Regions from separate parts of the Cupriavidus sp. WKF15 genome, predicted to be linked through region 2. Evidence: predicted binding sites of a transcription regulator. Region 2 holds the regulator's gene; the other holds the start of a gene.

Region 1 (3,413 bases), on a different replicon from region 2:
AAGGTGTCGGTGGGTTCGCCGAATGTACTGCGGACCGCACCCTGGTCGCTGCCGATCAGCCGCTGCCCGGTCTGTTCCGGTTGCAGTGCCGAGCAGGCGCCCAGGGTCAGGCCTGCCACGCACGCGAGCGAGGCTACGATTGCCAGGCGGATTCTCATCATGGGCTCCGGGCGGGGAAATCCCGCATGGCGGAATTGTCCGGCCAGTGGCGCGAAGTGTGCAATAGCCACGCGCCGCCTCGGCGACGCTGGCGCCGGTCAGGCGTGGACGCGCAGGACTGCCGCGCCGGCAAGGCGGCCGCCGCGCAGGTCGGCCAGGGCCTGGTTGGCTGCGTCGAGCGGATAGGCGGTTGTATGCGTATGCAAGGGCGTGCGGGCGGCGATCCCCATCAGCGCCTCGCCGTCGGCGCGGGTCAGGTTCGCGACGGAGACGACGCGTCGCTCTTCCCACAGCAGCCGGTAGGGGAACGCGGGGATGTCGCTCATATGGATACCGCCGCAGACCACCGTGGCGCCCTTGCCGACTGCCTGCAGCGCCAGCGGCACCAGCGCCCCCACCGGAGCGAAGATCAGCGCCGCGTCCAGCGTGTCGGGCGGCGCCTGCTCGCTGGCGCCGGTCCAGCAGGCGCCCGTATCGCGCGCGAGCTGTTGCGCGCCCGCATCGCCGGCCCGGGTGAAGGCATAGACTTGCCGGCCTTCCGCGACGGCGATCTGTGCCACCAGGTGCGCGGCCGCGCCAAAGCCGTAGATGCTGACACGGCGGGCATCGCCGGCCATGCGCAAGGTGCGCAGGCCGATCAGGCCGGCGCACAGCAGCGGTGCGGCATGTTCGTCGTCGTAGCCCTCCGGAATCCGGAAACAGTAGCGGCTGTCGGCAATGGTGTATTCAGCGTAGCCGCCGTTGCGCGTGTAGCCGGTGAAGGCCGGCGTGTCGCACAGGTTCTCGCGCCCGGACGTGCAGTAGCGGCAGTGGCCACAGGTATGGCCCAGCCACGGCACGCCCACGCGCTCGCCGAGCGTGAATGCATCGACGCCCGCACCGCAGGCGTCGATGCGGCCGACAATCTCGTGGCCGGGAATCAGGTGGGACTTCGGGTGCGCCAGCTCGCCGTCGGCGATATGCAGGTCGGTGCGGCAGACCCCGCACGCGCTGACGGCAATGCGGACCTCGCCGGGGCCCGGTTCGGGCACCGGCACCTGGCGCAGCCGCAGTGGCTGGCCGGCTTGTTCCAGGACCATGGCGCGCATGGTTTCAGGCATCGTGCGCCTGCGCATGTGCTGCTCGCTAGCCTTCCACTTCGCTGCGGATCAGCAGCACCGGCCGGCTGGTCTTGCTGACCACGCCCTCGGAAACGCTGCCCATCAGCATGCGCCGCACGCCGCGCCGGCCATGCGTGCCGAGTACGATCAGGTCGGCGCTCCAGGTATCGGCCTGGGCGACGATGGTCGACGAGATCTGCCCGGGGGCCACCGGCTTCTCGACCAGCTGGGTCGTATGCCTGATGCCCGCCGCCTCCAGCTTGTCCGCGGCCTCTGCCAGGGCCTTGCGGCCGTAGGCGAGGATGCCCTCCATCACGGCCCTGGCGTCGAAATAGGCGGCATCGAAGAACGCATCGCTGTCATCGGCAACGAACAAGGCCTTGACCTCGGCGCCGGTTGCGCTGGCGAGGATGATGGCCTGGCTCAGGGCGAGGTCGGAAGACTGGCTGCCGTCTACGGCGAGCAGGATGCGCTGGTACATGGTGAACCTCCAGTGAGTCGCGGCGAATGGTCGGAAAACGGCAAATCGGATGAGGCAACGCGTGGCCCTTCTGATTCAGGGTAGTCGCAGCGGACGATCTCAGCTTGACCGGCATCAAGATTTGAGCTGGCGGAGGGGGAACTAAGGCCGTCAGAACCGCGGCAGGCCCGAGCCCGCCCGGAAGTCTCTGGTACGCTTCCCCGAGGTATGGCATCAAGCGGAATCATGCTGTCTTGATGCCGATCACGCACCTGGCGCACCAATGTCTACACTGGTTCACGCCGGATGGCACCCGATTCCACGGAGCAAAGAGCGAATGGACTACAAGACGATCCTTGTCGCGCTGGACGACGACCCCGCGCGCGCGGCGCGCCTGGAAGCCGCACTGGCCTTGTGCCGGCACTTTGGCGCCGGGCTGGTGGGCCTGACCGCAACCGGCACGCGGCTGGAGCCGTTCCGCGGCGCCGGCGAGGAAGCCGGAAAGTACGCCGCGCGGGCAGCGGCGGACCTGCAGCGCACCATCGACGAGAACCTGGCCACACTGCAAGCCGCGGTGGCCTCGCCTGACGCCACCCTAGCCTGCCGCCATGTGGTGGTCGAAGCCGAAACCGGCTGGGCGCTGGCCACGGAAGGCCGCTTCGCGGACCTGATCCTGCCGCCGCCCTTGCAGGCCGGCGACAACGCGCCGGCGCTGATGGCGGAGGAAGCCGAGTATGCGCTGCTGAATGCGGGGCGCCCGGTCCTGCTGGTGCCTGCCGGCGCCAAGCTGGCGCCGCAAGCGCATGTGCTGGTGGGCTGGGACGGGAGCCAGCCGGCGGCGCGCGCGGTGAGCGACGCGCTGCCGTTGCTGGCGAAGGCTTCTGCCGTGACGGTCGTGGTGGTGGCCGGCGACAGTGGTGAAGACGAGCAGCAAGCGGGTGGCGAACGCCTGCTGCAGTGGCTGGCCGCCCACGGGGTGACCGCCTGGCTGCGGGTCCAGCGTGGTGGACAGCCGGGGGAGGTGCTGCTGCGGCTGACGCAGGAACTGAATGCGGGCTTGCTGGTGGCAGGCGGCTACGGCCGCAGCCGCCTGCGCGAGCGCATGCTGGGCGGCACCACGCGCACGCTGGTGCGGCAGGCCGGGGTACCGCTGTTGCTGTCGCACTGAATCCATTCAGCCCGTTCAGCCCGTTCAACCGCGCGCCGGCGTTGCCAGCCGGCGCACGGGCGCGAGCCTCAGGCTGGCAGGAAGCCTTCGACCGTCAGGTAGCGCTCGCCGGTGTCGTAGTTGAAGCCGAGCACGCGCGTGCCGGCCGGAAGTTCGGACAGCTTGGCGGCAATCGCGGCCAGGGTCGCGCCCGACGAGATTCCGACCAGGATGCCTTCTTCGCTCGCGCAGCGGCGCGCCATATCGCGGGCCGGTTCGGCATCCACCTGGATCACGCCATCGAGCAGGCCGGTCTTCAGGTTGGCCGGGATAAAGCCGGCGCCGATGCCCTGGATCGGATGAGGCGCGGGAGCGCCCCCGGAAATCACCGGTGAAGCCGTGGGCTCGACGGCGAACACCTTGAGCTGCGGCCACTGCTGCTTGAGCACCTGTGCGCAGCCGGAAATATGGCCGCCAGTGCCGACGCCGGTGACCAGCACATCGAGACCCTCGGGGAAGTCCGCGATGATTTCCTGGGCCGTGGTGC
Region 2 (3,413 bases):
GATGGTCGACCCCGACACCTATGTGGTCACCTACGACGTCGGGCGCGGCGAGCCGCGCGGCAGCCGGTCGCGCAAGGTGGATCATCACCAGGCCGGGCTAGGTGACTGCGTCAACTGCAGCATCTGCGTGCAGGTGTGCCCGACCGGCATCGATATCCGTGACGGGTTGCAATACGAGTGCATCGGTTGCGGTGCCTGCATCGATGCATGCAACCAGGTCATGGACAAGATGGACTACCCGCGCGGGCTGATCCGCTATACGTCCGAGAATGCCATGCGCAAGGCGCTGTCGGCCGCTGCGGCGCGCAAGCGGCTGGTGCGGCCGCGGACCATCATCTACTCGATTATCTGGCTGGTGATGGTTGCAGGTTTCGTGGCTTCGCTTGCGCTGCGCACGCCATTGAAAGTGGACATCATCCGTGACCGCGGGGCGCTTGGGCGTGAGGTGGACGGGCGCTGGATCGAAAACGTCTATCGACTGCAACTCATCAATACCACCGAGGCGCCCATGCGCATCAGCGTGAAGGCCGAGAGCGACGAACTGAAGAACATGACCGTCGAGTACGATCCGGACGCGCAGGCTCTGGCGCCGACATCGAACAGGCTGGTGCCGATCCGGATTCGCGTGCCGATCGACGATGCCGCGCAAGGTACGCACAAGATCAGCGTGACAGTGACCAGCGAAGGTGCGGGGCAAGGTAGTGCGCAAATCAGGCAATCTACCAGTTTCATCGTGCCACGCAATTTGTGATGCTAAGGGCGGCACGGCGCGTCGGCGCTGTGCCGTACCAAACCGCGAGCGCCTCGATGAGGCGTTGACGAAGGGGGCAAGGCGATGCAAGAAAGCAATCCGTGGTGGAAAGAGCCGTGGCCGTGGCTGCTGATGAGTGGTCCGTTGCTGGCCATGGTGGCTTGCGGCGTGACTATCTGGCTGGCTTCCACTCATCCTGACCGGCCAGTGGTCGATGGTGTGGCCCGGCATGGCCTGGTTGTCGAGAAGGTGGCAGGTGCCTCGGGCAGTGCCAAGGCACCGCAAGCGAGGCAGCCATGAGGCTGCGCTGGCTGATGTGGGTACTGTGGCCGGCGTTCCTGATGGCCGGGGTTGCCACGGCAACTGTGTTTTCCGTGGTGGACCCTGGCGACCTGAATTTCTTCGGTCAGCCGATCGAGGCCTCGCGCGAGGCGGTCTATACGATCGGTTTCCTGCTGGCCTGGATATTCTGCGCATTGTCCAGCGGACTGACGCTGTACACCATGCCGACAAAGCTCAGCGAAACGGACGAGCTGGAGTAAGAAGCGGCAGGAATTGACCGCCTTGCCACGCGAGGCGGTCAGATGGCCTCAGCAGGAGCGGCTGTAGACTTGCTTGATGCCCGCCATGTCGACTAGCTTGACGTGACGTTGACGGATCTGGATCAAGCCGGCCTCGGCAAATCGTGAGAACAGACGGCTGACCGTTTCGAGCTTCAGACCCAGGTAGCTGCCGATTTCTTCCCGGCTCATGCGCATGACGAACTCGGTCGACGAATACCCGCGGGCGGACAAGCGCTCGGACAGGTTGATGAGGAACGCGGCAAGCCGCTCCTCGGCGCGCATGGAGCCAAGCGTGACGAGCATGAGCTGGTCATGCGAGATTTCCTTGCCCATCAGGCGCAGGAACTGCTGCTGCAACGATGGCAGGTCGATGGACAGCGACTGGAGATCGGCCAGGCGAACGACGCATACCTCCGTGTCTTCGAGGGCGGTGGCATCCGAGGCGTGCTGCATCTCTCCCAGGCCGTCGAGGCCAACCACTTCGCCTGGCAAGTGGAAACCGGTGATTTGCGAGCGGCCGTCTTCCGTGGTGACATGCGTCTTCAGGGTGCCGAAGCGAATGGCATAGACCGCAGTCAGCGGATCGCCCATGCGGTAAAGAGTTTCGCCCTTGTGGACACGGACACGTTCCTGCACCAGGGTGTCCATCTTCTGCAGGTCCTGCTGGCTCATGCCCACCGGCAGGCACAATTGCCCCATGCCGCAAGTGGAGCAACGGGGCGACATCTCGGTGACGGGGATGGATGTTAGCAATTGGAACCTGCAGTATTGGAGCGGCGAGGGCGCAATACGTGCATTTTAACGCGCGATGTGATGCGGTAGGGAGTTGCAGTTGACTTTTGGTGTGCTACTCAGTGTTTTCATGCTCGCCTTGCTAGGGGGCTTCCACTGCGCTGCCATGTGTGGTGGCGTAGCGCTGGCTGTCGAGCAACGCGCCGCCGGCGTACCCGTTGCCGTTGTGCGGCGCCCACAGGACTGGCTCGTGGAGCTCCTTGTCATGCATGTCGGGCGTATTTCCACTTACATGCTGCTTGGTGCGCTGCTGGGCGCCTTGGGGGCGACGGCCTGGCGTCAGGACTATCTGCCCGTCCAGCGCTGGCTGTTCGGAGTCGGCAGCGCCTTGCTGCTACTGTCTGGCTGGCGCTTGATACGCGGCGAGGCCTTTACCATCGTGTGGCTGGAGCGCCTCGCGGCGCGTGCGGTTAGCGCCAGTGCCGCCGGCATGGCTCGATTGGGCAGAAAGACGACGGAAGCCAAGGCTCGGCGGGGCGGCCTGGCACGCCGCTATGGGATGGGACTGGCTTGGGGTTTGGTGCCCTGCGGCATGGTTTATGGGGCCCTGGCCCTTGCTTTGCTGGCCGGAAATGCGCCCTCGGGGGCGCTGGTGATGGGCGCCTTTGGCCTCGGTACGTTGCCTAATCTGCTGGCGCTGTCGAGCTTTTCGGGGCTTTTGCGCGCCTGGTCGCGACGGAGCTGGGTAAGGGTCGGGGCCGGCTTGGCCGTCATGGCATTCGGTGCATTGGGAATCGGCCGAGCGGTGTTGTTGCCACATTCCCTGGCAGAGCATGGGTTCTGCCTGGTGTTCTGAAACCACTCCATACGCTCTGGCGCCGCGCGGTGGTTGCAGGTGTGGGCTGGAATGCCATACAATCATCTCCATTGCGGTATCGCGCGGCGTGGTTCCGAGCGGCGCCCGGCAGCCCTTCCAAAAAGGGGGCGCGCCCAGGGTTTCGGGCAAAGCGCCGACAATTCGGCACCGAACCTTTCCGCAGTCCATCCGGTTCACAATATCTGTTCAAAAGTCCGGCTGGCTTTGCGGCCGTGGTGCAGTCATTGCTGGCCCTGCTTCCGATATCCGTTTTTCTTGCGGCCGAGGCGGACTTTAGCCGGAGGCCATGTCTGCCCATATGGGCGCGTGCAAGAGGTTCGTGCACTGGTACTTGCCGGTGACCGGGCAATCTCCTGCCGGAACACACCCGGCAAATCGATGCAACAGAAGATGCACGGCCTCGAGGCGAAGAGCTTTCGGGTTTGCTGCGCGACGAGATGGCGGTGGCAATCGCACCGCTGAATCCACAATGTCCAGGGCTCCGGGTTCG

What was found. Region 2 encodes FNR, which switches genes on or off when oxygen is low (the NO sensors DNR and NnrR bind a similar motif). Its sites were predicted from a motif close to TTGATNNNNATCAA; they were not measured.
Region 1: CupriaWKF_RS18110 (universal stress protein) is a predicted target of FNR. The motif match lies at 1,845-1,858, and genes of this name have one in related genera.

What each region holds. Positions count from the first base shown of each region.
Region 1 is NZ_CP119573.1:166,621-170,033, reverse strand. It holds gene CupriaWKF_RS18120 (hypothetical protein) at 1-158, opposite strand, end outside; gene CupriaWKF_RS18115 (zinc-dependent alcohol dehydrogenase family protein) at 258-1,259, opposite strand; gene CupriaWKF_RS18110 (universal stress protein) at 1,285-1,740, opposite strand; gene CupriaWKF_RS18105 (universal stress protein) at 2,057-2,887, shown strand; gene cysK (cysteine synthase A) at 2,956-3,413, opposite strand, start outside.
Region 2 is NZ_CP119572.1:1,343,757-1,347,169, forward strand. It holds gene ccoG (cytochrome c oxidase accessory protein CcoG) at 1-751, shown strand, start outside; gene CupriaWKF_RS06390 (FixH family protein) at 836-1,051, shown strand; gene CupriaWKF_RS06395 (hypothetical protein) at 1,048-1,293, shown strand; gene fnr (fumarate/nitrate reduction transcriptional regulator Fnr) at 1,342-2,067, opposite strand; gene CupriaWKF_RS06405 (sulfite exporter TauE/SafE family protein) at 2,147-2,902, shown strand.